Regions from separate parts of the Thermobifida alba genome, predicted to be linked through region 4. Evidence: riboswitches for the same ligand, from Rfam matches in the RefSeq annotation. Region 4 holds a riboswitch; each other region holds the start of a gene.
The links. Region 4 has a riboswitch for thiamine pyrophosphate ahead of FOF52_RS20975 (ECF transporter S component). Riboswitches for the same ligand answer to the same signal wherever they lie in the genome.

Region 1 (7,355 bases), 660 kb from region 4:
GGCGGTCCGCCGCGAGGTGGCTCGCGTACTCGGGCAGCCGCCCGGTGCTCAGGGCCTCGGCCATGACGTCCCCGGTCGCCGGGGTGAACAGCACCCCGTGCCGGAAGTGTCCGACGGCCAGGTGCAGTCCGCGCAGGCGGGTGGGCCCCAGCAGGGGTTCGTTGTCGGGGGAGCCGGGGCGCAGGCCCACGCAGGTCTCGTGGATCGCCAGTTCGGTGATCCCGGGAAGCAGTTCGCGGGCGTCGCGCAGGAGCTCCCAGACCCCTCCGACGGTCAGCCGGGTGTCGAAGCCCATCTCCTCCTGGGTCGCGCCCAGGACCACCTCGCTGTCGGTGCGCGGCACCAGGTACACGGGAAAGCCCCGGACCAGGCCGCGCACCGTGCGGGTCACGATCGGCTCGACCCCCGTGGGGACGCGCAGCCGCAGCAGCTGTCCCTTGACCGGGCGCAGCGGGGGGACCACCCCGTCGGGCAGTCCGTCGATCAGGGAGGTCCACACGCCCGCGGCGAGCACCACCTGGCCCGCCTCCACGACGTCGCCGCGGTCCAGGACCACGCCGCGCACGGAGTCGCCCTCGACCACCACCCGGACGACGCGGTCGGGCACGAACACCACGCCGCGCGCGGCGGCGGCCGACCGCAGCGCCGAGGCGAGGCGGCGCGGGTCCACCGAGTGGTCGTCGGGGGCCAGGAAGCCGCCGCGCACCGAGGGGGCCAGCATCGGCTCCAGGCGGCGGCACTCGCGTGAGGTGAGCCGTTCGGTCCGGATGCCGAGATCGGCCCGCAGCTTCTCCAGTTCGGAGAGGACGGCCAGGTCGTCGGGGTCGAAGGCCACCTGCAGGGTGCCCTTGGTGCGGTAACCGGGGTCCACACCGGTGTCCTCGGCGAGGTCGGCGACGAAGTCGGGATAGCGGCTGAGGGAGCGCAGCCCGAAGCGCATCAGCGACTCCTCGCCGAACACCGCCTCCGTCGCGGGGGTCAGCATGCCTGCGGCCACCCCGGACGCGGCGCCCGACTCATCCGCGGCGACCACGGTCACCCGCATGCCGAGGCGGGCCGCGCGCCACGCGGTGACCAGGCCGATCAGTCCACCCCCGACGACGAGTACGTCGGGGAACGAGCGCAGGTCCACGGCGCTCCACTCCCTTCGCCGGTATGACCCGGATCAGGTTCTGCGGTCGGAAGCCGCCAGCCTCCCTCTCAGCCGGTTCCGTCCGGCTCCCGCGGGTTTCGCTTTCGTTCGCATTCTAGGTCGCCCAGGTGGTACGGGGGTAAAGGCCCGATGTGTACGCCTACAGCGATCACGGCCGGAGAGGGGAGGTGCCCGGGCGCCGGATGTGCGAGATTGGAACCGTGACACCGATCGACCGCGACATCGATGCGCTCGTGGGCGAGTGGCTCACCCTCCGGGAAGCCGCCGCCGCGCTCAACGTCAGCCCCAACCGGGTCAGGCAGATGATCCGCGACCACAGACTCCTGGGCGTCACCCGCGCGGGAGAGGTCTCGGTCCCGGCCGCGTTCATCGTCGACGGCACCACCCCCAAGGGCCTGCGGGGCGCGCTCACCCTGCTGGCCGACAGCGGCTTCACCCCGGAGGAGGCGCTGCGCTGGATGTTCACCGCCGACGACAGCCTGCCGGGCACCCCCATCGAGGCGATCCGCGCCAACCGCGGCACCGAGGTGCACCGCCGCGCCCAGGCGATGCTGCTCTGAGGCCCGGCCCGGCCCGGCGGTCCGGCGGCGGCTAGGGTGGGGGGCGTGGACGAGACCCTGCGCAAGCGGCTTGAGGCCGCCCGGCTGTACCTGTGCACCGACGCCCGTGCCGACCGCGGCGACCTCGCCGAGTTCCTCGACGCGGCGCTGGCCGGGGGCGTCGACATCGTGCAGCTGCGCGACAAGACCCTGGAGGCGCGCGAGGAGCTCGCCGCGCTGGAGACGGTGCGCGAGGCCTGCGAGCGCCACGGGGCGCTGCTGGCGGTCAACGACCGCGCCGACATCGCCCACGCCGTCGGGGCCGACGTGCTCCACCTGGGCCAGCGCGACCTGCCCGTGCCGTACGCCCGCGCGATCCTCGGCGACCGTCCGCTGATCGGCCGCTCCACCAGCACGGCGGAGCTGTCCGCGGCGGCCGACCGCGAGGAGGGCGTCGACTACTTCTGCATCGGCCCGGCGTGGGCCACGCCCACCAAGCCGGGCCGTCCCGCCGCGGGCCTCGGCGAGGTGGCGCGGGTCGCCGCGCTCGGCCCCGCCCGGCCCTGGTTCGCCATCGGCGGCATCGACCTGGACAACCTCGACGAGGTGCTGGCGGCCGGGGCCCGCCGGGTCGTGGTGGTGCGCGCCATCACCCGGGCCGAGGACCCGCGGGCGGCGGCGGCGGAGTTCCGGCGCCGCCTGGCCGAGGCCGCGGCGGACTGAGCGCCCGGGCGACGCGGCCGCGCGCGGCGGCCGGACCGGTCGGACCCCGCTCCCGCGGCCCGCACCGGCGCGGGGCTTCGGGTGCCGCCTCCTCCGCGCGGAGGAGGCCGTCCGGTCACGGCGCCGTCGCCGCTTTGCCGGAGTCGCCGAACAGCGGCGCGTGCGACAGCGCGCTGGGGTTCTTGCGCAGGTAGCCCTCCAGGGACCGGGCCGGGTGGCCGGTCAGCCTCGGGACGGTCGTGCTGACGGTGTCCAGCTCCCCGGCGGCGACGGCCGCGCACGCGCCCACCCGCTCGGCCACCTCCCGCGCGCTCAGGCCCCGGGAGTTCAGGAAGTCGACCGCCTCCTCGGGGGTCTGCGGGACGTAGACGACGGTGCGCCCGGTGAGCGTGGACAGGCGGGTGGCGGTCCACCCCAGCGACACCGCCTCCGGGCCGGTCACGGCGTAGACCCGGTTCACGTGCCCCTCGGGGGCGCGCAGCACGGCGGCGGCCACGTCGGCGACGTCGTCCCGCGACACCCAGGCCACCCGGCCGTCCCCGGCCGGGCCGCGGATCGTGCCGTCCTCGCCGATCCACCCCGGCAGCAGGTCCAGGTACAGGCTGGGCCGCAGGAAGGTGTAGGCCGCCCCGGTGGAGCGGATGTACGCTTCGGCGGCGTGGTGCTCACGGCCCAGCACGCACGTCGCCGCGGCGCCCGCGTTGAGGAACGACAGGTAGACGATGTGGCGCACGCCCTCGGCGAGGGCCGCGTCCACCACGGCGCGGTGCAGCGCCTCCCGTTCGCGCGCGTCGTCGGCGGCGACCAGGAACAGCACGTCCGAGCCCCGGACGGCGCGTCCGAAGGCGGCGGGGTCCTCGTAGGCGGCCAGGGCCGCGCTCGACTTCGGCAGTTCGGGGGCGCGGTTGAGGTCACGGACGACCAGCCGTTGCGCGAGACCCAGCCGTGCCAGCCGGGCGGCCACTCTGCCGCCGACGGCGCCGGTCGCTCCGGTCGTCGCGATGATACGTTCCGCTGTCAGATCCTCACCCATGTTCCTTATCTTCGGCAAACAGCCCCGCGCGTGCACTGACCGGCGCGCCGGGGTTCGGCGGGAGGGCCGAAGGCGCGGGGCGGCCGCGCACCGGCGTCCGCGGGCGGGACGGGGCCCGACACGCCCTATGATCGCGCCATGCACCCCAACACCCGCAGAGTCGCCGACCTGCTCGCCGCCCACGGAGCCTCCGGCACGGTCCGGGAGCTGCCGGAGTCCGCACGCACCGCCGCGGCCGCCGCCGCACAGCTGGGCTGCGAGGTCGGCGCGATCGCCAACAGCCTCGTCTTCGCCGTGCGCCACGACCCGGACGCCGCGTCCTCCGACGCGCTCCACCCGGTCCTGGTCCTCACCAGCGGCGCCCACCGGGTCGACACCGGCAAGGTCGCCGCGCTCCTCGGCGCGGCGGAGGTGGTCCGGGCCACCCCGCAGTTCGTGCGGGAGCACACCGGCCAGCCCATCGGCGGCGTGGCCCCGCTGGGACACCCCAAGCCGATCCCCACCCTCGTCGACGAATGGCTGGACCGCCACGAGGTGGTGTGGGCCGCGGCGGGGCACCCGCACACGGTGTTCCCCACCTCGTTCGCGGAGCTGTGCCGGCTGACCGGCGGCACACCGGCCGATGTCGGACAACCTCACCCCTGAGGACCGGCGAAGCGCCTAGTGTGGCCGTGTGGGAACCGAAATCGAGCTGTGGGAACTGGCCGCACCGGCCTTCGTCGGCGCGCTTCCCGCGCTGATCGAGATCTACTCGGCCGCCATGTCCCCGCCGCCGGAGCAGTTGCCGGGGCGGCAGGCCATCATGCGCCAGCACGCCGGACATCCGCGGTTCCACTCGGTGGTCGCGGTGACCGGGGAGGGGGACGGGGTCGCCTTCGGCTACGGCTTCCACGGCCGTCCCGGGCAGTGGTGGCACGACGTGGTCACCGCGGAACTGGCCCGCACCGACCCGGCGGGGGTGCGCCGCTGGTTCGCCGACTCCTTCGAGGTCGCCGAACTCCACGTGCTGCCGGAGTGGCAGGGCAACGGGATCGGCCGGGCCGTGCTGCACCGGCTCGTCCAGGCGCGGCGGGAGCGCACGGCGGTGCTGTCCACGCACACCGGGCCCACGCCCGCCCGCGGGCTCTACCTGTCGTCCGGCTTCGTGGACCTGATCACCGGCTTCCGCTTCCCCGGCACCCCCGACCGGGAGTTCACCATCATGGCCGCGCCGCTACCGCTGCGGCTTCCGGCCGGGCGGAGCCCACGAGCCGCCGGTAGACCTCGCGGGTGGCCGTCGACCGGTTGAACGTGATGAAGTGGATGCCGGGCGCCCCCTCGGCGAGCAGCCGCTCGCACAGCCGGGTGGCGTGGTCGATGCCGAGCGCGCGCACCGCCTCGGGATCGTCGGCCACCCGCTCGAACTCCTCGGCCAGACGGGCGGGGAACGGGGCCCCCGACAGCTGCTCGGAGCGGGCGATGGTGGCGTACCGGGTGACCGGCATGATCTCGGGGATGATCGGCACGTCGCAGCCCCGGGCCGCCACCCGGTCCCGCAGCCGCAGGTAGTCGTCGGCCTCGAAGAACATCTGGGTGATCGCGTAGTCGGCGCCCGCCCGGCACTTGCGGACGAAGAAGTCCGTGTCGGTCTCCACGTCGGGGGAGCGCGGGTGCTTGTAGGGGAAGGCGGCCACGCCCACGCAGAAGTCGCCGCTCTCCTTGATCAGCCGCACCAGCTCCTCGGCGTAGGCCAGCCCCTCGGGGTGGCGGACCCACTCGCCCAGCGGGTCGCCGGGCGGGTCGCCGCGCAGCGCGAGGATGTTGCACACCCCCACGTCCGCGAACCGGCCGATGAGGTGCCGCAGTTCGCGCACGGAGTGGTTGACGGCCGTCATGTGCGCCACCGGCAGCAGCGTGGTGTCGGTGGCGATCCGCTCGGTGACGCCGACCGTGCGGTCGCGGGTGCCGCCGCCCGCGCCGTAGGTCACCGACACGAAGGACGGGCGCAGCGACTCCAGCTCCCGGATCGCCCGCCAGAGCAGGCGCTCCCCCTCGGGGGTCTTGGGAGGGAAGAACTCGAACGAGAACGTGGGCTCTCCGGTCGCGAGCAGTTCGCTGATACGGCGCGGTCGGGACGCGGGACGCGTGGGTGATCCGAGCATGACCCCACTGTAACCGACCATATCGGTGGGGTTTGCGGCGTGTCGTGGCGGAGACGGACATCGGAACAGTCGGTAGCCTGCCCTCATGACCTCCTCGCACATGTCTCCGGTCGCTTTCGTCCGCCCCATGATCGACGCCGAGCTGGCGGCCTTCGTCACGAGCCGGCGCCCCCTGCTGCTGGAGATCGGCGCGGAGCTGGAACCGGTGCTGACCGCGCTGGACGCCATGATCAACGGCGGCAAGCGGCTGCGCCCGACGTTCTGCTACTGGGGGTGGCGGGGCGCGGGAGGCGGGGAGGAGCCCGGCCTGTACACGGCCGCCGCGGCCCTGGAGCTGCTCCAGGCGTGCGCGCTGATCCACGACGACGTGATCGACAACAGCGACACCCGGCGCGGGCTGCCCGCCACCCACCGCAGGCTGGCCGCCCTGCACCGGGACTCGGGCTGGCACGGCGACCCCGAGCAGTTCGGGCGGGGCGCGGCCATCCTGCTGGGTGACCTGTGCCTGGCCTGGTGCGAGGACATGTACCAGTCGAGCGCGCTGCCGCCGGAGTCGCTGGCCGCGGGGCGCGGCCCCTTCGACCGGATGCGCACCGAGGTCATGGCCGGCCAGTACCTGGACATGGTGGAGCAGGCGCGCGGCGCGGACACCGTGGAGGCGGCGCTGCGGGTGATGCGGTTCAAGTCCGCCAAGTACACCGTCGAGCAGCCGCTGCACCTGGGAGCGGCGCTGGCGGGGCGGCACGCCGACCTGGCCTCCGTCTACACCGCCTACGGCATCCCGCTGGGCATCGCCTTCCAGATGCGCGACGACGTGCTCGGCGTCTTCGGGGACCCGGAGGAGACGGGCAAGCCCGCGGGGGACGACCTGCGGGAGGGCAAGCGCACCGTGCTGGTGGCGGAGACGCTGCGCCGCGCGGACCCGGCCGACGCCGAGCAGTTCCGGCGGCTGCTGGGCGACCCGGGGCTGGGCGCCGAGGAGGTGGCGTGGATGCGTTCGGTCATCGTGGACAGCGGGGCGTTGGAGGCCTGCGAGGCCCGCATCACCGACTACGTGGCCGACGCGACCCGGGCCCTGGAGGACGACGCGATCGCCGACGACGCGCGTCCGGCCCTGGCGGACCTGATCGTCGCCGCCACCGCCCGCAAGCACTAGGAGGCCGCGCCTCCGGCGTCGTGCCCCCGCTCGGCCGCACCGGGGGCGCGACGGGGCCGGTGCGCTGATTCCGGGATGTCGTCCCAGCTCACCAAGGTTGACGAACACCTGTTCGAAGGTGTTCAATGAAAGTGGTCCGAACCGCTGTCGGGGGTGGCGGCCACGACGCCCCACCGGCTCGTTCCGGGGCGGCGGCCCCTCTGGCGCCTCGGAACGCGAGTGGCCGGGCGGGGGGAGGGGAAGCCTCTCGTCCGGCCACGCCCACCACCATGGGCGGCCCGCCCCTCGGCTCTGCGGACCACGGGTACACACGGCACCGGCGGCCGCCCCTCGGGGCGGCCGCCGGTTCTCGTCCTGGTTCCACGCTGCTCGGACCCCTCAGCGGTCCGGTGTCCGAGGCGCGGCTTTGGTCGTGCGTCCGGGGCCTAGAAGGCGTCGACCGCGCGCCGGGCCTCGGGGTCGAGCACACCCCAGTTGATGAGCTCCTCGGTCAGGTCGGCGGGCGAGCGGTCGTAGATGACCGCCAGCGAGCGCAGGTCCTCCTGCCTTATGGACAGCACCCGTCCGTTGTAGTCGCCGCGCTGGCTCTGGATGGTCGCCACGTAGCGGG
Region 2 (7,355 bases), 980 kb from region 4:
GTTACGGTCGAAGAGAGACGAGGAAACCAGGGAGGCAGCATGCCGCGGGCGGACACGCCTGACCCGATCAGGGTGTTTCTGGTCGACGACCACGAGGTGGTGCGCCGGGGGGTCGCCTCGCTCCTTGAGGACGAGGACGACCTGACGGTGGTCGGCGAGGCCGGTACCGCGGAGCAGGCGCTCAGCCGCATCTCCGCGGTGAAACCGGACGTGGCGGTGCTCGACGTGCGGCTGCCCGACGGTTCCGGGGTCGAGGTGTGCCGGGAGGTCAGGTCCGCCCACCCCGAGATCGCCTGCCTGATGCTGACCTCCTTCGCCGACGACGACGCGCTCTTCGAGGCGGTCATGGCGGGCGCCTCCGGATACGTGCTCAAGCAGATCCACGGCTCCGATCTGGTGGGGGCGGTGCGTACGGTCGCGGCGGGCGGTTCGCTGCTCGACCCGCGCAGCACCGGGCGCATGCTGGACCGGCTGCGGCAGAACGGCGGCAGGCCCGACCCGCTGGCCGCGCTCACCCCGCAGGAACGGCAGATCCTCGACCTGATCGGGGAGGGGCTGACCAACCGGCAGATCGGGGAGCGGCTCTTCCTGGCGGAGAAGACCGTGAAGAACTACGTCTCCAGCCTGCTGGGGAAGCTCGACCTGAAACGCCGTACCCAGGCGGCGGTGCTCGTCGCGCAGTTGCGGGCGAAGAACCAGATCTGACTCCCTCCGGGAGGGCCGAGACGTTCAGGAGGAGGGCGCATGAACGTGGATGGGCGTGGCGCGGCCGCCACCGACACGGCCGGGTTGGAAGTGCTCACCCGGGAGGAGTGCCTGCGGCTGCTGGCCGAGGCTCCGATCGGCCGTATCGTCTTCACTGACCAGGCGCTTCCCGCGGTCCAACCCGTCAACTTCACCATGCTGGGGACGGACATCGTCGTCCGCACCTCGCCGGAGTCCAAACTCGCGCAGGCCACTCGGGACACGGTGGTCGCGTTCGAGGTGGACGACTACGACGTGGCGACGCGCACCGGCTGGTCGGTGATGGTGGTCGGGATCGGCCACGCGGTCGACGACCCCGAGGAGCGGGCGGTGCTGGAGGCGCTGCCGCTGCGTTCCTGGGCGCCGGGGCCCCGCTCGCACTTCATCCGCATCATGACCGACATCGTCACCGGGCGCCGCATTCCCCGGAGGCCCTGACCTCTGTCTCTCCTCCTCCGCGAGACCCTCCGTTCCCCCTCCCCGCGGTGAGGGCTAGAGTGACTGGCGTAACCACGCGGGGTGTCCCATGCGGGACTGAGACGGGCCGGGGCCCGAACCCGTTGAACCTGATCTCGTTAGCACGAGCGGAGGAACGGTGGGCGTGCTTCCTGTTGCCGCCGGTGAGACCGGTTTCACCGCCGACCTTGGGCGTCGGCACGCGGACCTGTTCGAGGCCTTCTACCAGCATCCCTTCCTCAAGGGCCTGCGCGAGGGCAGCCTCGCCAGGGAACAGGTGCTGCACTACGTCGGTCAGGACCACCAGTACCTGACCGCCTACGTCCGCTGCTACGGCCTGGGGCTGGCGCTCTCCCCGGACCGGGAGTGGATGCGGTTCTTCCACGACGGCGCTTCGGTGATCCTCGGCGCGGAGAGCCACGCGCACGAGGCGCTGTGCGAGTACGCGGGCGTCTCCTACGAGGAAGCGCAGGTCGACCACCTGGCGCCCAGCGCGCAGGCGTACGTCGACCACATGATGGCGGCGGGCCGCGACACCCTCGGTGTGCTGCTGGCCGCGCTGCTGCCGTGCCCGTGGACCTACCTCTGGGCCGCGGCGCGGTTCACCGAGGAGGCGCCGCTGGCCGCCGACCACCCCTTCCACGGCTGGTGGGACTTCTACGCGGGACGGTACGAGACGGACAAGCTCGCCTGGACGCGTTCGCTGCTGGACCGGGCGGCCGCCGAGGCGGGGCCCGCCGAACGGGAGCGGATGGAGCGGGCGTTCGTGGCCAGCTGCCACCACGAGGTCCGGTTCTGGGAGATGGCGTGGTCCCTGGAGGACTGGACTCCGCCGAACGGTTCCTGACCCGGGCACCGGCGGCCGGTCCGCGCGGACCGGCCGCCGGTGCGGCGGGCTACAGCGACAGGCCCTCGCCCAGCAGCCCCTTGCCGAGCAGGCCCTCGGTGGACAGGCCCAGCGTCTCGGCGGGGTCGGCGGCGTCACGCTGCGGCACGACGTCGGGCGCGGCGCCGCCGAGCAGCGACCCGGCCCTCTCCTGGTGGACCGCGGACCGGCGTTCGATCTCGTCGAGCAGCACCTGCGCGGTGTCCTTGCCCTCGGGCAGCACGGTCAGGTCACCGGAGACGGTCGGCTTCTCCTCGCCCTCGGTGACGGGGGCCCTCATCGGGACGATCCGGTCGTCGACCAGGTCGCCCGGCAGCGAGTCCGCGGGCGCTGCCTCACCGGGCAGGCTGATGCCGAGCCCGCCGAGCGGTCCGGTGAGGTTCTCGGCGGTCGGCACGGCGGCGAAGGCGACGCCGCCGCCCAGGGCGACCAGCCCTGCGGCGCCCAGGGAGAGGACGACGGTCTTCACGGTGGCGCGGATGGTGTCGAACATGGGTTCTCCTCACTGAGTCGGTGTTCGGGGAAGGAACACGAGATGTGCGGCCGGGACGGGAGTCGGCGGGTGTGGGGTGCGACTCCGGCGTGCCGACACGTCAGCCGAGCGGTTCGACGGGCCGTTCAGCTGACCTGAGCCCCGCGGCGGTCGGGTGCGCGGAGTTCAGGACAGCTTCCAGAGCGGGCTGGGGCCGCGGGCCGGTCGGGCGGGAAGGACGCGTCGCCGGTGGTCGGAGACGGTCGGCCGCCGGGGCGGTGCGCGGTCGCGGGCCCGGAACCGGAGCGGCTAGTCGGGGGAGAAGGAGGGGTCGGCCGCGTGCTGTCGGGTCGGAAACGCGGCGGTCGGGCCGACCGTGGCGGTGAGTGCGTCGCGGCGGGGCGCGGCGGGCGGGCGGGGGAGGTAGCCGACGAGCGCCCCGGGGAACGAGGGGCCCTGCTGCTGGGCCTGTGCGGGCTGGGGCGGAGCGGACGCCGCGGTCGCGGACGGTTCCGTTCCGGGGTCGGCCGGGGGCGCGGCGGTGGCGTCCGGTTCGGACGCGGTGGGGTCGAGGACGGGGCTTGCTGCGGGGGCGGCGCCGGATCCGGCCTCTCCGGACTCTGGGGAGCGCCGGGGAGAGGTGTCCGGGGTGCCGGGTGCTTCGGCGGGGGCGCGGCCGGTCTCGGGGGAGCCGGACCGGGGGCCGGTCGGCGTCGCCGGGGACGGGTCCGCCGCGACCGGGTCGAGCAGCGGGCCGAGGCCGACGGCCCGGGGGAGGTCGACCGGCGGCGCCGGCGCGGCGGAGTCGTCCGGGGTGAGCACGTCCTGCACGGTTCCGGTCAGGTCGGCGATCTCGACAGGCTGCTGCGCCCCGGCCCGTTCCGGGACCAGGGCGACCTCGGTGAGGGTGTCGAGCGTGTCGGCGAACGCCGGGGCCGTCGCGCCGAGCACCCAGGCGACCAGGGTGAACCAGCCGAGGGCCACGGCGCGGCGCACCGGGAGGGACCAGAGGGCGCGACCGAGACCGCGGAAGCGCGGTGTGCGCTCCGTCCGTCTCCTCCACGTCATGGTGTCCTCCGGGTGTGCCGCCGACATGTGAACACTTTGAGTAGTTCTTTGCTTACTCAAAGTGTTGCTCGCTGTGGTCAGTGACCGTAGCACGACCACGGCTCAGAAGGGGAGCCGCTGCGGGGAAAACACCGTGCTCACCTGGACCGTTGGGACCAAAGCCCCGGCCGTATGCGGTCTTTGTGCCGATGCCGCGCCCCCTCGGTCTGGGGTTGACTGATGGTGGCGGTCGAGAGTGCGGTCCTCGACCGCCGTCAAGAAAGCCCCCGACGGGGCGGGCGCGAAAGAACTCCTCACTTCGGCTGTACCGGGCAGACTCCACAGCCGTTGAGCGCCCCTCGCGGGGACGGCCGGGAGCGCGGACCCGGCCGTCCCCGCCGTTTCCTTTCCTCCCCGCTTCCCCGACGGCCGGCCGGCGGCGTCACCACCCCTGCGTTCCGGTGGTCTCCGTGCCCAGGCCCAGACCGTTGACACACGGGTTGGCGGTCGCGTCGCGTCCCTCGATCGCGTCGTGGGGAGTCGCGGACGGGACCGGTTCGTGGTGGACCGAGGGGTCGGTGGAGGGCTCGGCCGGGTAGGACGGGGTGAGGTCGGCCGACGGGCTCGGCTCGGCCTGCGGCCGCCCGGTCTCCAGCAGCGCGTCGTCCACCGGTTCGTCCTCGTTGATCGCGTGGAACAGGCGCGCGGCCTTCTCCTCGTTCCAGACCACCCGGTTCGGGTCCCAGGGGGCGGGCCAGGACGGCACCGTGTAGAAGGTGATGTTCCGCGGTTCGACGTCGGACAGGGTGAACCCGATCGACAGCATGGTGTCCAGGGTCAGTTCCGCGTCGGTCGCGGTGTACCGGGTGACCGAGTCGAGCAGCGCGTTCAGCTTGACGGGGTTGGCCAGCACCCTGCTGCTGAGCACCTGGGAGGCCAACGCGCCGAGGAACATCTGCTGGCGGTCGATGCGGCCCAGGTCGCCGCCGTCGCCGATCTCGTAGCGGGCCCGGACGAAAGCGAGCGCCTGCTCACCGTCCAGCACCTGGGTGCCCGCCTCCAGGTCGAGTTTGGCGCGCTGGTCGTGCATGGGTTCGGGGATGCACATCTCCACCCCGCCGATCGAGTCCACCATCTCCCGGAAGCCCACGAAGCTCAGGTGCACGAAGTGGTCGACGCGGATCTGGGTGAGCGACTCGATCGTCTTGACCACGCACGGCGGTCCGCCGTGGAACAGCGCCGCGTTGATCATGCCGTAGTAGCCGTAGGTTCCCTCGGTCTCCCCGTACGGGTCGCAGTCGGGCAGGTTCACCAGCGAGTCGCGGGGGAAGCTGACGACGATGACCCCGTTGTCGGGGGAGATGTGCGCCAGCAGCAGGGAGTCGGAGCGCTCGCCGACGAAGTCCCGGCCGCCGTAGGCGGCGTTGCCCCCCTCCCGGCCGTCGGAGCCGATGAAGAGGATGTTGACGGCGTCACCGATCTTCGGCGGACGCTCTTCCTCGGGCAGGAGGGCGGTCAGGTCGTGGTGGACCATGTTGGCGCGGAGCGACCGGTAGTAGACGTAGGCCGTGCCGAGGCAGGCGATCAGGGCTGCGGCCAGGCACAGGGAGGTCCACACCACCACCCGCCGTCTGCTGCGGCGGCGCGGTGGCGGGGAGTCCGTGGAGGAGGCGGCAGGCGTGGGGGCGTCGTCGGACATGGGGGCTTCCACGAGGGGTGTGGGACTCCGGGGAGTCAACGTGCCAGGGCACCGGATCAAAGGCACAACAGGTGACAAGAGGTGACTGGGAGCCGATCCTATGAGATTCCTCATGGGGAATGCACGGCGAGGGGACCGTTATCGGACAGCCCAGGTTACAGATCGGTACCGCGCGAAAAACACCGTTCCCCGGTGGCTTAGGGTGGAGGGGAATCACGGTGACCGGCTCTGTTGCCGCTGTTCACCGCCTGGATTCAGTGGACCGACAACAACGGCGACTCAGCGTGTGAAACCGGACTTCTGGATGCCTGTCTCCCCCTTCTCCTCGACCGGCGAGCCCTTCCGGTTGCCAGCCGTGTCCGACCACGAGCGGCAACCCGATCTGGTCGAACGGATCACGGACGGACTGCGCGACCATTCCCGTGTCATTCTGGACGCGGCCACCGACCGGGACCGGCAACGCACCGTCGCGGCGGGCAAGGTCGCGGGCAAGCACCTCAAACGCGCGACCCGGGCCACTGTCACCAGCAGGGGCGTGCTGGTCGAGTTCGACGACCTCGACGATTCCTACCAGCAGTTCCAGGACGAGCAGGAGCAGTGGCGGGCACGGCCCCGGCCGACCTCTTCCGAGGCGGCTCCTCCGGTCGAGCAGTCCGTCCACCACCCCCCGGAAGGACAGTTGCCGCGGCGGATTCCCGGAGCGGGCCCCCGGCCGGGGGCACCCGGCCCCGGTCGGCGCTGAGCGGGACACGAGACAGTGGAGAGAGCAGTGCACGACGTGCTACCCGGGCCGGTCCGCTGGGCCAGAATCCTGGTCTTCGTCCTGGCCGGCCTCATCTTCGTGCAGAACGCCGTGCAGTTGCTGGGCGTGGCGTCCGCCGCGGAGGCGACCAGCCACCTGGTGGCCGCCGGGACGTCCGGCGGTGCGCAACTGGTTCTGGGACTGCTCATGCGCCGCCACGGCTGGCCGGTGCTGGCCGCCGTCATCGTCGTGCAGGTGCTGACCGTCGCCGCCACACTGCTCTCGGCTGCCCAGGGGGTCGCGCTCACCCAGCTTGCCCTGCCCGTGGCGGTGGTCGTGCTGGTGCTGACCCGTCCCTCCCGGGAGTACTACCTGGGGACCTGACCCCCGTTGGCCGCGGCCGGGGTCCGGAACCGCCGTCCTCGCGGACGCCCGTGGTCCCTCCCCGCGCGGCGCCGGGGCGGAGCGGCGGCCCCGGTCGGGGCCGTGCCCCGGAGGCCGCCGCAGACGCGGAAAGAGAAGGCGGGCGGTGGTTCATCCCCCCGGAAACCACCGCCCGCTGCCATCCCCCCGGTAGAGGTCCTGACCCTGGAGCGGGGGTCCAAACACCGGGCGGCGAGAAATCTTCGCCTTCCCCTCCCCCGGGGGAGAACACGGGGCGCCGGCGGTCTACCCGTCCTGCTCCTTCGCCAGCGCGACCGCTTCGAGCTGGGATTTCACGTTGAGCTTGGCCAGGATCGACCGGATCTGGGAGCGGACCGTGGCGATCGAGACGTACGACTCCTCGGCGATCACCTTGGCGCGTTTGCCCTCCACCAGCGCGGCGAGCACCTGGCGTTCCCGCTTGGTCAACTGGTCGAACATCTGCTTGGTGGCGCGCCGCTGCGCCTGCCGGGCGCGGTACTCGGACAGCAGCTCCTGCCGCTCGGCGGGGTCCATCATCGGCCGGCCCGCGAAACCGTCGAGGATGGCGTAGATCAGGTCCTCGAAGGGCACCGACTTGGACAGCCAGGCCGCGGCCCCGGCCGCGAGCGCCTCGGCGATCCGCTGCCGTTCGGTGCTTCCGGTGACCAGTAGGACCTGCCAGCCGTCGCGGTTCAGGTCCCGCGCCAGCGTCACGCCGTCCAGGGGGCGTCCCGCGGCGTCGTTGCCCAGGTCCAGGTCGAGCAGGACCAGCGACGGCCGGAGTTCGGCGGCCTGGGCGAGCACGTCCGGCGGGGCCAGGGAGGGGGCGCGTACCGCGTTGATGCCTCGGCCGCGCAGTGTCATCTCGACGGCGGCGCTGAACAGTTCGTGGTCGTCGACGATG
Region 3 (7,355 bases), 2.1 Mb from region 4:
CGACCTGGGGCAACTACTACGCGCTGGGCGACTCCTACTCCTCCGGCGACGGCGCCCGCGACTACCACCCCGGCACCGCGGTCCAGGGCGGCTGCTGGCGCTCGGCCAACGCCTACCCCGAACTGGTCGCCGACTCCTACGACTTCGCCGGGCGGCTGTCCTTCCTGGCGTGCAGCGGCCAGCGGGGCCACGCCATGCTCGACGCGGTCGACGAGGTCGGCTCCCAGCTGGCCTGGGACGCCCCGCACACCTCCCTGGTCACCATCGGCATCGGCGGCAACGACCTGGGGTTCTCCACGGTCCTCAAGACCTGCATGGTGCGGGTCCCGCTGCTGGACAGCGGGGCGTGCACCGCCCAGGAGGAGGACATCCGCAAGCGGATGGAGAAGTTCGAGACGACCTTCGAGGAGCTGATCGGCGAGGTGCGGCGGCGCGCCCCCGACGCCCGCGTCCTGGTGGTGGGCTACCCGCGGCTGTTCCCCGAGGAGCCCACCGGGGCCTACTACACGCTGACCGCCAGCAGCCAGCGGTGGCTGAACGAGACCATCCGGGAGTTCAACGAGCAGCTCGCCGAGGCCGTGGCGGCGCACGACACCGGGATCGCCTCCTCCGACAGGGTCGGCAGCGTGGAGTTCGTGGACGTCTACCACGCGCTGGACGGCCACGAGATCGGCACGGAGGACCCCTGGGTCAACGGGGTGCTGCTGCGCGACCTGGCCACGGGGGTGGCCGTGGACCGCAGCACCTTCCACCCCGACGCCGACGGGCACCGGGCGGTCGGCGCGCTGGTCGTCGAGCAGATCGAGACCGGCCCGGGCCGCCCCCTCTACGCCACCTTCGACGTGGTGGCGGGCGCCACCGTGGAGACGCTGGCCGTCGAGGCGGGGTGAGCGCGCGCCCTCACCGCCGGGCGCGCAGCTCCGCCAGCACCGCGGCGAACTGGTCCAGCGCCCAGTCGAGCTCCTCCTCGGTGACGACCAGCGGCGGCGAGAACCGGATGGTGGAGCCGTGCGTCTCCTTGACCAGCACGCCCCGCTCCAGCAGCCGTTCGCACAGTTCGCGGCCGTCGGCCAGCGCCGGGTCGACGTCGACGCCCGCCCACAGGCCGATGCTGCGGGCGGCGACCGCCCCGCGTCCGACGAACTCCTCGACGCGGGCGCGCAGCAGCGGGGCGAGCGCGCGCACGCGGTCCAGGTAGGGGCCCTCGCGCAGCAGCTTCACCACGGCCGTGCCGACGGCGCAGGCCAGCGCGTTGCCGCCGAAGGTGCTGCCGTGCTGGCCGGGGCGGATGACGTCGAGCACCTCGGCGTCGGCGACCGCCGCCGCCACCGGCAGGATGCCGCCGCCCAGCGCCTTGCCGAACAGGTAGACGTCGGCGTCCACGCCGCTGTGCTCGCAGGCCCGCACGGTTCCGGTGCGGCCCAGCCCCGACTGCACCTCGTCGGCGACGAACAGCACGTTGTGGCGGGTGCACAGGTCGCGCACGCGCGGCAGGTAGTCGGGGGGCGGCACGATCACCCCCGCCTCGCCCTGCACCGGCTCCAGCAGCACCGCGACCGTGTCGGCGTCGATCGCGGCGGCCAGCGCCTCGGCGTCGCCGTAGGGGACGACGCGGAAGCCCGGGGTGGGCGGCCCGAAGCCCCGGTAGGCCTCGGGGTCGGTGGAGAAGGAGACGATCGTGGTGGTGCGTCCGTGGAAGTTGCCGGCCGCCACCACGATGACGGCCCGTCCCTCGGGCACGCCCTTGACCTCGTAGCCCCACTTGCGGGCGACCTTGATGCCGGTCTCCACCGCCTCGGCCCCGGTGTTGACCGGCAGCACCCGGTCCTTGCCGACGAGTCCGGCCAGCGCGGTGACGAACGGCGCGAACCGGTCGTGGTGGAAGGCGCGGCTGGTGAGCGTGATCCGCTCCAGTTGGGCGTGTGCCGCGGCGAGCAGCTCGGGGTTGCGGTGCCCGAAGTTGGTCGCCGAGTACCCGGCCAGGCCGTCCAGGTAGCGGCGGCCCGCGACGTCGGTCACCCAGGCGCCCTCGCCCTCGGCGATGACCACGGGCAGCGGACGGTAGTTGTGTGCCGAGTGCCGCTCGGCCAGGGCGATGTGGCGGTCGGCGGGCAGGGCGCCGTCGGCCGCGGCCGTCTCCGGTGGACGTGTGCTCATGGGACCGCTCCGATCGTCGTTGATCGTTGTCTGTTCGGGATACCCGCGTCGCCGAACGGTGACGCTCCCTTGCCGACGATCGGGGGGATGTGCGCGGCGCGCCGGTGCGCACCGCCGCGCGCCGAGCCCCCGGTCCGCCGGGGCGATGGAGAGGGGGTCCCGATGCACGCTCGCGACGTCGCCGCGGTCGCCCGGGCGCAGGAGGCCGGAGAGCGCCTGAGGTTCCTGTTCTTCTGGGGGCACCGTCCGCCGCGCGGCGGCGGGGTCGGCCCGGGCTGCCTGAGCCAGTGGTGGGAGGCGCCCTTCACCGTGGCGGGGCAGGCCTACCGCACCGCCGAGCACTTCATGATGGCGGAGAAGGCCCGCCTGTTCGGCGACGAGCGGACCCGGCGCGAGGTACTGGACGCGCCCCATCCCGGCGCGGCCAAGAAACTGGGCCGCCAGGTGCGGGGCTTCGACGAGGCGACGTGGGCCGAGCACCGCTACGGCATCGTCGTGCGCGGCAACCTGGCCAAGTTCACCCAGCACCCCGACCTCGGCGCCTTCCTGCGGGGCACCGGGGACCGCGTGCTGGTCGAGGCCAGCCCGGTCGACCGGATCTGGGGCATCGGCCTGGCCGCCGACGACGAGCGGGCCGCGACCGCGGCGCACTGGCGCGGGCTGAACCTGCTCGGTTTCGCGCTGATGGACGTCCGTGAGGAACTCCACACCTCCGATTTCTCCGCCGCCGACACCGGACGACGGTGATCTTCGGCACAGGTTCAGCGGGAGTTCACCCCGTCTTTGTGGCGCGTCTCACCGGGGCGCGCTCCCCCACTCTCCGCACCACCGGTCCTATCGGGCTTTTCACCGTCTCCTGATAGCCGACCCCGAAGGGATGTGACTCAGGTCATAACTGCAAGATCGATCCTCACACCCGCCCACGGGCACAACAGCGACAGGGGCGAAAAATGACCGAAATGCGAGTTCTGGGAGCAACCGGTTCCTCCGGTGCCAGCGACCTCTCCTTGTCCGGCCTGCTGGCCGCCGTCGCCGCGGCGGTACCCCAGCGGCTCGCCGTCGTCGCGGGGGCACGCCGCCTGACCTTCGCCGCCCTCGACGCCCGCGCCACCCTCGTCGCCCGCCACCTGCTCGACGCGGGCATCCGGCCCGGCGAACACGTGGCCGTCCTCTGCTTCAACCGCGCCGAGTGGCTGGAAGCGGCCTTCGGGACCTGGCGCGCCGGAGCCGTCCCCGTCAACGTCAACTACCGCTACGTCGCCGCCGAACTGCGCTACCTGCTCGACAACGCCGACGCGGTCGCCCTCATCGCCGAACGCTCCCTCGCCGCCACCGTCGCCCGCGTCCGCCACGAACTGCCGCTGCTGCGCCACGTCCTGCTCATCGACGACGACGCCCCCGACCGCACCGACGGCGTCGACTACGAGGCCGCGCTCGCCGCCGCCGCGCACTCCGCCACACCGCTGCCCGCCACCGGGGGCGACGACCTGTACCTGCTCTACACCGGCGGCACCACCGGCTACCCCAGGGGCGTCATGTGGCGGCAGGAGGACATCTTCCACGTCGCCCTGGAGCAGCGCCGCCCCGGCACCCCGCGCGCCGCCGACGCGGCGACCGTCGCCGAACGGGCCGCGCGTGCCACCCCGCTGCGCATGCTCGTGCTGGGCCCGGTGATGCACGCCGCGGGCCAGTGGAACGCGCTGAGCATGCTGTTCCGGGGCAGCACCGTGGTGCTCAGCACCGACCGGGTCTTCTCCCCCACCCGCATCGTGGACCTCGCCGACCGCGAGGGCGTGCACATCGTGCAGTGCGTCGGCGACGCCATGGCCCGCCCCCTCGCCCAGGAGCTGCTGCGCAGCCCCGGCCGATGTCGGAGCCTGACCACCGTCAGCTCCGGCGGCACCCCCCTCACCCCCACCGCGCGCCAACTGTGGCGCGCCTGGAAGCCGACCATCACCATCAACGACAACTACGGCGGCAGCGAGACCGGCGTGTGCGGATCGGCCGCCGCCCGCCTCAGCGGGAAGACGCGGCGCTTCGCCATGAGCCCCAGCGTGGCCGTGCTCGACGACCGGCTGCGGCCGCTGCCGCCCGGCTCCGACCAGATCGGCCGGATCGCCCGCACCGGACGCATCCCGCTGGGCTACTACAACGACCCGGAGAAGACCGCGCGGACCTTCCCCGTGGACGCCGACGGCCGCCGCTGGGCGCTGTCCGGGGACTACGGGACCATCGCGGCGGACGGCACCATCGAACTGCTGGGCCGCGGCTCCACGGTGATCAACACCGGCGGGGAGAAGGTCTACCCCGAGGAGGTCGAGGCGGTCCTCAAGGCGCACCCGGCCGTCGCCGACGCCATCGTGGTCGCCGCCCCCGACGAACGGCTCGGCCAGCGGGTCAGCGCCGTGATCGCCCTGACCGGCCCGCGGCGGCCCAGCGACAAGGAACTGCGCGACCACTGCCGGCAGCGGCTGGCCGGCTTCAAGGTGCCGCGCACCATCCGCGTCGTGGACGAGGTCAAGCGGACCGCCGTGGGCAAGCAGGACTACCGCTGGGCCTCCCGCGTGGCCCGCGAACCGGCCCCCGCACTCAGCCGCTGACCGTCCCCGTCCGGCCCCGCCCGCCGCCTCCGCCCGGCGCGCGGGGCCGGACCGCGTGCGGCGGCCGGGGCCCGGCGAACGCGCCTCACCGTCCTGTCGCCGCGCCGAATCCGCTCCCCTTACACTGGGTGCCTGTCTGCCCGGCCGCTCCGGTCCGCTGCGCGAGCACACCGCCCGGGCAGCTCCCACGCGTTTTCCTCCGGGCATCGGCCTCCCGCCCCGTTCCGACCACGACGGGACGGGACCGCCTTCCCTTTTCCACGACGAGAAGTAGGACATGGCGAAGTCAATCGGCACCCATCTGCTCAACGGCGTGCGCGGCGCCCTCATCGGAACCGCCGAAGTCGTCCCCGGCATCAGCGGCGGCACCATCGCGCTGATCACCGGCGTCTACGAGACCCTCATCAACTCCGCCGGCCACGTGGTCAGCGGCGTCAGGCTGCTCGCCACCGACCTCGTCCGGGGCAGGGGGACCGCCCGCGCCCGCGAGGAGTTCGGCCGCGCCGACTGGGGAGTCGTCCTGGTCGTGCTGGCGGGCATGGTGCTGGCCGTGCTGATCGCCGCCCGCGTCATCGCCCCGCTGGTCGAGGACCACCCGTCCGAGTCCTACGCCCTGTTCTTCGGCCTGGTGCTGGCCTCCCTGTGGGTGCCCTACAGCGGCTCGGGGCGGCGCTGGCGGATCGGCGACTACCTGCTCGCCCTCGTGATGGCCGTGGCCTCGTTCCTGCTCACCGGCCTGCCGCCCACCCAGGTGGAACCCACTCCCCTCGTCGTCATGGTCGCGGCCTCCGTCGCGATCTGCGCGCTGGTGCTGCCCGGCATGTCCGGCTCGTTCATCCTGCTCACCCTCGGCCTGTACACCGTGACGATGAACGCGCTCAACGACCGCGACCTCGGCTACATCGCCACCTTCGCCCTGGGCGCGACCATCGGCCTGGCCCTGTTCGTCAAACTGCTCCAGTGGCTGCTGGACCGCTTCCACCACCTCACCCTGGTGGTGATGACCGGGCTGATGGCCGGATCGCTGCGCTCCCTGTGGCCCTGGCAGGACGAGGACCGCACCCTGCTCGCCCCCGACCAGGGCAACCTCGTGCTGTGCGTGGTGCTGGCCGTGGTCGGTGCGGCCGCCGTCATCGGCATCATGCTGGTCGAGCACCGGCTGAAGGCCCGCGCGGCGGCCCAGGAGGCCCCCGCCCCCGCCGCTCCCGCCCGCCGACCCCAGGAGAACGACGAGGTCGTCGGCTGACCCGTCCCCGCACCGCCGCGCCGCCCCCCCTGCCCGCTCCGGGCAGGGGGGCGGCGCCGTGTTGCTAGCCTTCGCAGTGGACGCGGGGTGCCGGCCCCCTCGCCGGCTGAGATGACACCCGCCGAACCTGATCTAGGTCGTACTAGCGGAGGGACGTCCCCATGATTCCCACCATCCTGTCCATCGCGGGCACCGATCCCAGCGGCGGGGCGGGCATCCAGGCCGATCTGAAGGCCTTCTCTGCACTCGGCGGCTACGGCACGACCGTGGTGACCGCGCTGGTCGCGCAGACCACCACCGGGGTCAGCGAGGTGCACGACGTCCCGGCGGCGTTCGTACGCAGCCAGCTGGACACCCTGCTGACCGACGTGCGGGTGGACGCCGTCAAGATCGGCATGCTCTCCAACACCGAGGTCATCGAGGTAGTGGCCGCCGCCATCGACGCCTACCAGCTGCCCAACGTGGTCCTCGACCCGGTGATGGTCGCCAAGAGCGGCGACCGCCTGCTGGCCGCCGAGGCGGTGGAGGCGCTGCGCACCGAACTGCTGCCGCGCGCCGACCTGATCACCCCCAACCTGCCGGAGGCCGCCGACCTGCTGGGCGAGGCCGAGGCCACCGACCCTGCGGACATGCGCGGCCAGGCCGAACGGCTGCTGGCGCTCGGCCCGCGCCGGGTGCTGCTCAAGGGCGGCCACCTGTCCGGGCCGACCAGCACCGACCTGCTGCTGTCGGCCGACGGCGAAGCCGAGACGCTCACCGCCGAACGGGTGGACACCACCAACACGCACGGCACCGGCTGCACCCTCTCCTCCGCGATCGCCGCCCTGCGCCCGCAGCGCCCCACCTGGTCGCAGGCGGTGCGCGAGGCCAAGGACTACCTCACCGAGGCGCTGCGCCACGCCGACGAACTGGAGATCGGCAAGGGCAAGGGCCCCGTGCACCACTTCCACGCCTGGTGGGGGAGGCAGGCTCCGCGGTCCCGCTGAGCGGGGCCGCGCCTCCGTCGGCGCGTCCCGCACCGGACCCGCGAGAGCCGCGGCCCGGGAAGGGCATCCCCTCCCCGGGCCGACCGGCTCATCCCCGGGGGCTGACCTCGGGAGGCTCCGACACGTCCGGGTCCGCCCTGCGGGGCCCCGGCACGCCGGGACCCGACACGTCCACCAGGTCGGGGTCCCGCCAGTTCGGGTTGGCGAAGTACCGCTTGGTCTCCGCCACCACGATCGGCGACAGCAGCAGCAGGCCCAGCAGGTTGGGCAGCGCCATCAGGCCGTTGGCGATGTCGCTGAACTTCCAGACCGTGCTCAGCTCGGTGGTCGCGCCGACGAACACCACCAGGGTGAACACGATGCGGA
Region 4 (7,355 bases):
CAGCGTGGCGTCGTAGTAGTGGGCGTCGGAGCGGCGGCCTCTCCCGCCGTCGTCCTCGTCCTCCTCGGCGAAGCCCTCCGGGGCGACCATGGTGCTGTCCGGGGCCGCCACCTCCGCCACCGCGGTCCGGGGGCCCGGGTTCTCCTCGGGGTCCGCTTCCGGCGCGCGCTCCGGCAGGTCGGCGGCGACCGTGTGCGTGCCGGTGGCCCCGGACGGCCGGTACTCCTCCTCCATCCAGGGCAGGTCGAGGTTGAGCTGCTCGGTCTGGGCCACCAGCTCGGCCGCGGTGGGACGGGACCGGGGGTCGCGCCGCACCGCGGCCTGGACGATCGGGCGCAGCGCGTCCGGCACCCCGTCGAGGGTGATCTCGCCGTTGAGGATGCGGAAGAAGATCACCTCGAAGGCGCCCGCGCCGTACGGCGGGTTGCCGGTGGCGGCGAACGCGACGGTGGCGCCCCAGGCGTGGATGTCGGTGGCCGGGCTCAGGTCCGAGCCCTCGATGACCTCGGGCGACAGGTAGCTGGGAGTGCCGACGAAGGTGCCGGTCTGGGTGAGCTTGGAGCCGTCCACCGCGTACGCGATGCCGAAGTCGATGATGATCGGCTCGCCGTTGGAGATGATCACGTTGCCGGGCTTGAGGTCGCGGTGGATGACCTCGGCCTCGTGGATGTCGCGCAGCGCCCGGGCCAGGCCGGTGACCAGGCGGGTCAGCGCGCGGCCGCGCAGCGGACCGTGGTTGGTCACGGTGGAGTCCAGGGTGGGGCCGGGGATGTACTCGGTGACCACCCAGGGCAGGGGCGCGGTGGTGTCGGCGTCGATGACCTCGGCGACGTTGCGGCTGCGCACCCGCTGCATGGTCATGACCTCGCGGGCCAGCCGCGCGCGGGCGATGTCGTCCCCCGCCACCTCCGCACGCAGCACCTTGACCGCGACCAGCCGGTCCTGGGGGTCTACGGCTTGATACACGACACCCATGCCGCCGTGGCCGATGCGCCGACGGATCTTGTACGGGCCGATGTACTCCGGCAGCTCCTCACCGTCGGGGAAACCTGCCGCCATTGCCATAGTGATCTCATCCCCTCGAACACCGCTTGGTGCAGCCTATCGGCCGGGATCCCCCGGACTCGTGCGGTAATGCCCGACTGCTCGGGAGCCGTGACCGCACAGGCCCGACGACACATCTTCTCGGTGACACCGGACTGACGGCGCGGTACCACCGCGGTCTCTCACGCTAGCCGGATCGCGTACAGCCGCAAAGGGTGCGTTCGTGCGGCCTCACCCGTCCGGTGGAGTTGACTCCATGAGTATGACGGAAAAACCCGGGACGGGGTTCCGCCCGATCCCGCCGTCCGACCGTCCCGTTCCGGCCTCCCCGCCCCTGGCCTGCGGCCGGTACGTGCGGTAGGGGGATTCTCATCCTGGGTGAGGGGAGGGGCGGGGCGTCCGCCCCTCCCGTCAGGCCGGTCGGGCCAGGCCGTCGACGACCTCCGCGCCCGGCAGTTCGGCCAGGGCCGTGCCCGGCAGGACGAGCTTGGAGCGGCGCAGCCCGCTGCCGACCACCACGAAGGGCTGGGCGACCACGGCGGCGTCGACCAGGATCGGCCACTCCTCCGGCAGGCCCACCGGGGTGATGCCGCCGTACTCCATGCCGGTCTGGCGCACCGCCTCCTCCCGGGGGGCGAAGCTGGCCTTGCGCGCCTCCAGCCTGCGGCGGACCACCCCGTTGACGTCGGCGCGGGTGGTGGCGAGCACCACGCAGGCGGCCAGCCGGGCCTCCCCGCCGCGCCGGGCGGCGATGACGACGCAGTTGGCCGACGCCTCCAGGGGCACCCCGTAGGCTTCGCAGAAGTTCGCGGTGTCGGCCAGTTCCGGGTCGATGGCGGCGACCCGGAGCCGCTCCACCGGGGTGGTGTGCTTCCACGCGGCGATCGCGGCGGCGACCGGATCGGCCAGCAGGTCGGGCCGGTCAGCGGCGGCGTGGTCGGTCAGCTGCCACATGGCTCACCTCCCGGAGAACTCGGCCTTGCCGGGGCCCTGCTCCATGAAGCTGCGCATGCCGGTCTTCTGGTCCTCGGTGGCGAACAGCGCGGAGAACTGCAGCCGCTCGATCTCCAGGCCGGTGTCCAGGTCCACCTCCAGTCCGGCGTCGATGGCCTGCTTGGCGGCGCGCAGCGCGACCGCCGGACCGCCCGCGTAGCGGGCCGCCCGGGCCACCGCCGTGCGGTACACCTCCTCGGCGGGCACCACCTCGTCCACCAGGCCGATCCGCAGCGCCTCCGCGGCGTCGACGTGCCGCCCCGTGTAGATCAGGTCCTTGGCCTTCGCCGGGCCGATGAGCCGGGGCAGCCGCTGGGTGCCGCCGGCGCCGGGGATGATGCCGAGCTGGATCTCGGGCTGGCCGAGCTTGGCGTTGTCCGCGGCGATTCGGAAGTCGGCGCACAGCGCCAGTTCGCAGCCGCCGCCGAGGGCGTACCCGGTGATCGCGGCGATGACGGGCTTGGGGATGCGGGCCACGGCGGTGAAGCAGTCCTGCAGCGTGCGGGAGTGCGCGGACATGGCGGCGTAGTCCATGTCCGCCATCTCCTTGATGTCGGCTCCGGCGGCGAACACCCGCTCACCCCCGTAGATGACCGCTGCGGCCACCTTCGGGTCCGCGCCGACCTGGGCGGCGGCCTCGGCGATCTCCCGCTGGACCTGGCTGTTGAGCGCGTTCATCTTGGGCCGGTCGAGTCTGATGACGGCGACCGCCGGGTGCTCGGTGTCGGTCTCCACCCGTACGAACTCCCCCATGTGTCGCTCCTCTCTCTCGGTTCTTCGGTCCCTGCCGTTTCTGCCCTTCTCCCTATCACCTGCGGTTCCGCGGTCAGGGCAGCGCCCCACCCCGACGGGGGAACGCCAACGGTTGGCCCGGTCTGTCCCCCGAAACGGTCACCGGCGGGTGCGGCCGCTTCGCGGGGTCCGGCCCCGTGGACAGAATCGCGGGGAGGGGACGCCCCCGGTCCGGTGACCCCGGGGGCGTCCCCTCCCTGCTCAGCCGAACAGCAGACGCAGCGTGCCCAGGTGGGCCGAGACCGCGTAGGCGGCTCCGAGCAGCAGCGGGCCGGCGACGACGAGCAGGGTGTCGGCGGTCCGCCAGCGGCTGACCCGGGCGTGCGACCGCGGACCGGTGCCGAACGCGCGGGCGTCCATCGCCGTCGCCAGCAGTGTGCCGGTGCGAATGGCGCGGACCAGCAGCGCGAACAGCTTGCCCAGGAAGATCGAGAGCGCGGCCAGCGGGTTGCGTCCGGCTTCCAGGCCGCGGGCCCGGCGGGCCAGGGTGACGGTGCGCCACTGGTCGGCCAGCAGCGGCGCCAGACGCAGCGCGGCGAGCACGCCCATCGCGGGCCGCTCCGGCACCCTGAGCCGCTGCACCAGGGCGTCGGCCAGGTCGGTGGGGTCGCTGCTGGCCGCGGCCAGCAGCCCGGGCAGCGCGATGGCCAGCAGGCGGACCGCCGCGCCGAACGCGCCCCAGGCGCCCTCCTGGCCGTAGAGCAGGTTGACCACTCCGGTGGAGACGCCCATGAGCAGGAACGGAACGCTCAGGACCAGCAGGGTGGACCGGCCGATGCCGCTGAACGGCACCACCGCGGCCGTGACGGCCAGCACCACTCCGCCGGTCACCGGGTCCACCGCGGGGATCAGGCCGAGTGAGAGGACGACCGCCGTGATCAGCTTGGCCGCCGGGTTGACGCCGAGCAGCCAGGACCGGACGCCGCCCGGCCGGCTCCGCCCGGAGGGCGGACCGGTCTCGGTCAGGGGTGCGGAGTTCACCGTGTGTTCTCCGTTCCGGTGCGCAGGACCTCGGTGACCGCGCCGTCGGCGACCCGCAGTTCGACGTCGGCGAGGTGGCGCAGCAGCAGCGGGTCGTGGGTGGCCAGCACGATCGCCCGGCCCTGGGCGCGCAGTCCGTCCAGCAGTTCCACGAGTTCCACCCAGGTGCGGGTGTCCTGCCCGAACGTGGGTTCGTCGAGCACCAGCACGTCGGGGGCGTGCCGGGGGCCGGAGCTGAGCGCGGTGGCCACCGACAGCCGCCGCTTCTCCCCGCCGGACAGGGTGTAGGGGTGCTTGTCGGCGAGGTGGGCCAGCCGCATCCGGTCCAGCAGCTCGTCCGCCCGCGCGGCGGCCTCGGCCTCGTCCGCTCCCGCGCGCAGCGGCGCGAACCGCAGTTCGTCGCGCACGGTGGCGGTGACGAACTGGTCCTCGGCGTGCTGGAACACCGTGCCGACGTGCCGGGCGAGGCGCCGCGCCGGCCACCTGACCAGCGGGCGCGGGTCGGCGTCGGCGAGCGGGCCGCGCGGCAGCACCTGCCCCGCGGCCGGTTTCGCCAGCCCGGCCAGCGCCGTCAGCAGGGTGGACTTGCCCGCGCCGTTGGCCCCGGTGAGCGCGGTGGCGCTGCCCGCCGCGACCGTGACGTCCACGTCGCGCAGCACGGTCGCGGCCCGCCTCCGCCGTCCCAGGGGGGCCGGGGTGCGCAGGGCGCAGCCCACGGCCTCGACGAGGGCGGGACCGCCGGGGGCGCGCCCCGTCCGGGGGGCGGGGTCGACGCCGGGCACCCACACGCCCCGCTCGGCCAGGGCGCGGCCGTGGTCGGCGAACACGGTGCGGGGCGCCCCGTCGGCGACCACCCCGCCTCTCGGTTCCACCACCACGACCCGGTCCACCAGGTCCACCACGTCGGCGACGCGGTGTTCGACGAGCACCAGGGTGGCCCCGGTGTCGGCGAGCAGGCGGGCGAGGACGCCGCGGACCAGCCGCGCGCCCGCCGGGTCGAGGTTGGCGGTGGGTTCGTCCAGCAGCAGCAGGCGGGGGCGCATGGCGAGCACCCCGGCGATGACCAGGCGCTGCTTCTCCCCTCCGGACAGCGCCGCCGTGGGGTGGTTCCGCCCGTGGGGGAAGCCGACGCGGGCGAGCGCCTCGTCCACCCGGGCCCAGATCCGCTCGCGGGGCACGCCGAGGTTCTCCAGCCCGAAGGCGACGTCGTCCCCGGCGCGGGCCATCACCAGTTGGCTCTCCGGGTCCTGCGCGACCAGGCCGACCGCGCCGCGCCGCCGGTTCGCCGGTTGCCCGTCGACCAGCAGCCGCCCCTCCTCCTCCCCGGTGAGGGCGCCGTCGGGTCCGGTGAGTCCGGCGAGCGCGTGCAGCAGGGTGCTCTTGCCCGCTCCGGAGGAGCCCAGCAGCAGCACGCGTTCGCCCGGCTCGATCACCAGGTCGACGCCGCGCAGCGCGTACTCGGCGCGTCCGGCGTGCCGCCATCCCCAGCCGGACAGTTCGACGCGCGCGCCGGCGCCGTCGTGGTTCGCGGTGCGCATCGGACTACCCCCGCGCCGAGGGGAAGGGGGCCAGCGCCCCGGCCGCGGCCAGGCGCGTGGTGAGCAGCCGCGACCCCGCCCCCGCGATGACTCCCGCGCTGATCAGCACGATCACCCCGTAGGTGACCTGGTGGGACAGCGGCCAGGTGATGTGGGAGGTGAGGTTGTCCCGGATGGCGGGGGAGATGCCCCCGGCGACTCCCGCCAGCACGGCCACGCCCATGCCCCAGTGGCGGTAGCGGAAGGCGAGGAAGGTCAGCTCGCTCAGCAGTCCCTGCAGGGCTCCGGAGACGAGGACGGACACTCCCCAGCCGGTGCCCAGCAGCATCTCCAGGGAGGCGGCCGCGAGCGAGGTCAGCAGGGCGGCGCCGGGTTTGCGGATGACGAGTCCGCCGAGGACTCCGGGGACCAGCCACATGCCGTAGAGGACGGCCTGGGCCGGAGGGAAGAAGGCGAACAGTCCGGTGGTGGCGCTCCACAGGGCGCTCCACAGCCAGAAGACGAGGCCGACGGCGACACCGATGACGGCGGACACCACGATGTCCACGGTGCGCCAGTGCAGCGGGGTGGTGCGGTCGTGCCCGGGCCGGGGGGCGGCGGGGCTGGTCATGGTCGTGATCCCTTCGCGTATCACGGAGGGCTCTGCGGCCAAGAGCGCACACCGGTGAGCCGGCGCCCGCCGGAGGAACCGGCGCGCGGGCGCACGCCACCGGCGGCGGTTCCCACGACTTCCTTCGCTGGCATTACCCAGATCAGGTGTGTAAGGGTCTGCGGCTGTGCCGCACTCTCAGCGCTGAGGCGCTCCCCTGTCGTTCGTTGTGCTCCCCCATTATGGCCACGGGGGAGCAACCGGGACCAGTGGCCTCCGCCGTACCGGGGCCGGCCACGTGCCCGGGCGGGCCGCGTCCCGGCTGCCGCCCCGGACACGGCCGCGGTCCTCCCCGTCAGCGCAGCACCAGTCCGCCGATTCCCGTGGCGGGCTCGGGCACCACGGCCAGCCCCGTCTCGGCCGGGTGGGTCAGCAGCGGGTGCCGGGGGCGCACCCGGACCGTGTAGCCGCAGGCGCCCGCACGGTCCAGCGGGACCGTCCCGGTGAAGCGGACCAGCGGCCGCGCGACGTCCTGGGTCTCCAGCGGCGCCAGTTCGGTGTAGGAGGGGTCCACCAGTTCGTCGGACTCGTCGACGCGGCCCAACGCCACCTCCACGCACAGGTCGTCGGGGTCGACGTCCCCCAGCACCAGGGTGGCGCGCACCACCAGTTCCCCGCCCAGCTGCGGCGGCTCCCCCTTGCCGGACACCTCGACGTGCTCGATGCGCACCCCCGGCCAGGCCCGGCGCACCTTCCGCTTCCAGGCGGCCAGTTCCCGGGCGCCGCGCTGCCCGTCGGCGGCGAGCCGCCGCGCGGAGAGCGCCGCGGGCTGGTAGAGCCGTTCCACGTACTCGCGGACCATGCGGGTGGCCAGCACCTTGGGTCCCAGCGAGACCAGGGTGTGCTTGACCATCTCCAGCCACCGCCTGGGCAGCCCCGCCTCGTCGCGGTCGTAGAACAGCGGCGCGACCTGCTCCTCGAACAGGTCGTACAGCGCCGCGGCCTCGATGTCGTCGCGCCGTTCGGGGTCGCCCACCCCGTCGGCGGTGGGGATCGCCCAGCCGTTGGAGCCGTCGAACCACTCGTCCCACCAGCCGTCGCGGACCGACAGGTTGAGGCCGCCGTTGAGCGCGGACTTCATCCCGGAGGTGCCGCACGCCTCCAGCGGACGCAGCGGGTTGTTCAGCCACACGTCGCAGCCGCGCACCAGCGCCCCGGCCAGCGCCATGTCGTAGTCGGGCAGGAAGACGATCCGGTCCCGCACCCGGGGGTCGTCGCTGAAGCGCACGATCTCCTGGATGAGCCGCTTGCCGCCCTCGTCGGCGGGGTGCGCCTTGCCGGCGATGACGATCTGGACGGGGCGTTCCGGGTGGCGCAGCAGCGCGGTGAGCCGCTCGGGGTCGCGCAGCATCAGGGTG

Region 1: linked by a shared signal. The riboswitch ahead of thiO (glycine oxidase ThiO) and the one ahead of FOF52_RS20975 (ECF transporter S component) in region 4 are both predicted to bind thiamine pyrophosphate.
Region 2: linked by a shared signal. The riboswitch ahead of tenA (thiaminase II) and the one ahead of FOF52_RS20975 (ECF transporter S component) in region 4 are both predicted to bind thiamine pyrophosphate.
Region 3: linked by a shared signal. The riboswitch ahead of thiD (bifunctional hydroxymethylpyrimidine kinase/phosphomethylpyrimidine kinase) and the one ahead of FOF52_RS20975 (ECF transporter S component) in region 4 are both predicted to bind thiamine pyrophosphate.

Annotation. Positions count from the first base shown of each region.
Region 1 covers NZ_CP051627.1:439,117-446,471, forward strand. The annotation lists gene thiO (glycine oxidase ThiO) at 1-1,132, opposite strand, end outside; TPP riboswitch at 1,125-1,235, opposite strand; gene FOF52_RS01985 (Rv2175c family DNA-binding protein) at 1,354-1,713, shown strand; gene thiE (thiamine phosphate synthase) at 1,759-2,415, shown strand; gene FOF52_RS01995 (SDR family oxidoreductase) at 2,531-3,448, opposite strand; gene FOF52_RS02000 (YbaK/EbsC family protein) at 3,587-4,093, shown strand; gene FOF52_RS02005 (GNAT family N-acetyltransferase) at 4,122-4,736, shown strand; gene metF (methylenetetrahydrofolate reductase [NAD(P)H]) at 4,648-5,589, opposite strand; gene FOF52_RS02015 (polyprenyl synthetase family protein) at 5,675-6,745, shown strand; gene bldD (transcriptional regulator BldD) at 7,171-7,355, opposite strand, start outside.
Region 2 covers NZ_CP051627.1:3,704,975-3,712,329, reverse strand. The annotation lists gene FOF52_RS16440 (response regulator) at 40-705, shown strand; gene FOF52_RS16435 (pyridoxamine 5'-phosphate oxidase family protein) at 745-1,182, shown strand; TPP riboswitch at 1,250-1,355, shown strand; gene tenA (thiaminase II) at 1,346-2,047, shown strand; gene FOF52_RS16425 (hypothetical protein) at 2,097-2,579, opposite strand; gene FOF52_RS16420 (hypothetical protein) at 2,868-3,554, opposite strand; gene FOF52_RS16415 (LCP family protein) at 4,048-5,304, opposite strand; gene FOF52_RS16410 (hypothetical protein) at 5,660-6,046, shown strand; gene FOF52_RS16405 (hypothetical protein) at 6,074-6,430, shown strand; gene FOF52_RS16400 (response regulator) at 6,716-7,355, opposite strand, start outside.
Region 3 covers NZ_CP051627.1:2,570,311-2,577,665, forward strand. The annotation lists gene FOF52_RS11375 (SGNH/GDSL hydrolase family protein) at 1-890, shown strand, start outside; gene rocD (ornithine--oxo-acid transaminase) at 901-2,157, opposite strand; gene FOF52_RS11385 (NADAR family protein) at 2,320-2,904, shown strand; gene FOF52_RS11390 (acyl-CoA synthetase) at 3,117-4,757, shown strand; gene FOF52_RS11395 (DUF368 domain-containing protein) at 5,035-6,003, shown strand; TPP riboswitch at 6,077-6,174, shown strand; gene thiD (bifunctional hydroxymethylpyrimidine kinase/phosphomethylpyrimidine kinase) at 6,165-6,989, shown strand; gene FOF52_RS11405 (alanine/glycine:cation symporter family protein) at 7,078-7,355, opposite strand, start outside.
Region 4 covers NZ_CP051627.1:4,685,099-4,692,453, reverse strand. The annotation lists gene FOF52_RS21000 (serine/threonine-protein kinase) at 1-1,065, opposite strand, end outside; gene FOF52_RS20995 (YbaK/EbsC family protein) at 1,456-1,998, opposite strand; gene FOF52_RS20990 (enoyl-CoA hydratase/isomerase family protein) at 2,002-2,790, opposite strand; gene FOF52_RS20985 (energy-coupling factor transporter transmembrane component T family protein) at 3,031-3,810, opposite strand; gene FOF52_RS20980 (ABC transporter ATP-binding protein) at 3,807-5,348, opposite strand; gene FOF52_RS20975 (ECF transporter S component) at 5,353-5,958, opposite strand; TPP riboswitch at 6,061-6,166, opposite strand; gene glgP (alpha-glucan family phosphorylase) at 6,293-7,355, opposite strand, start outside.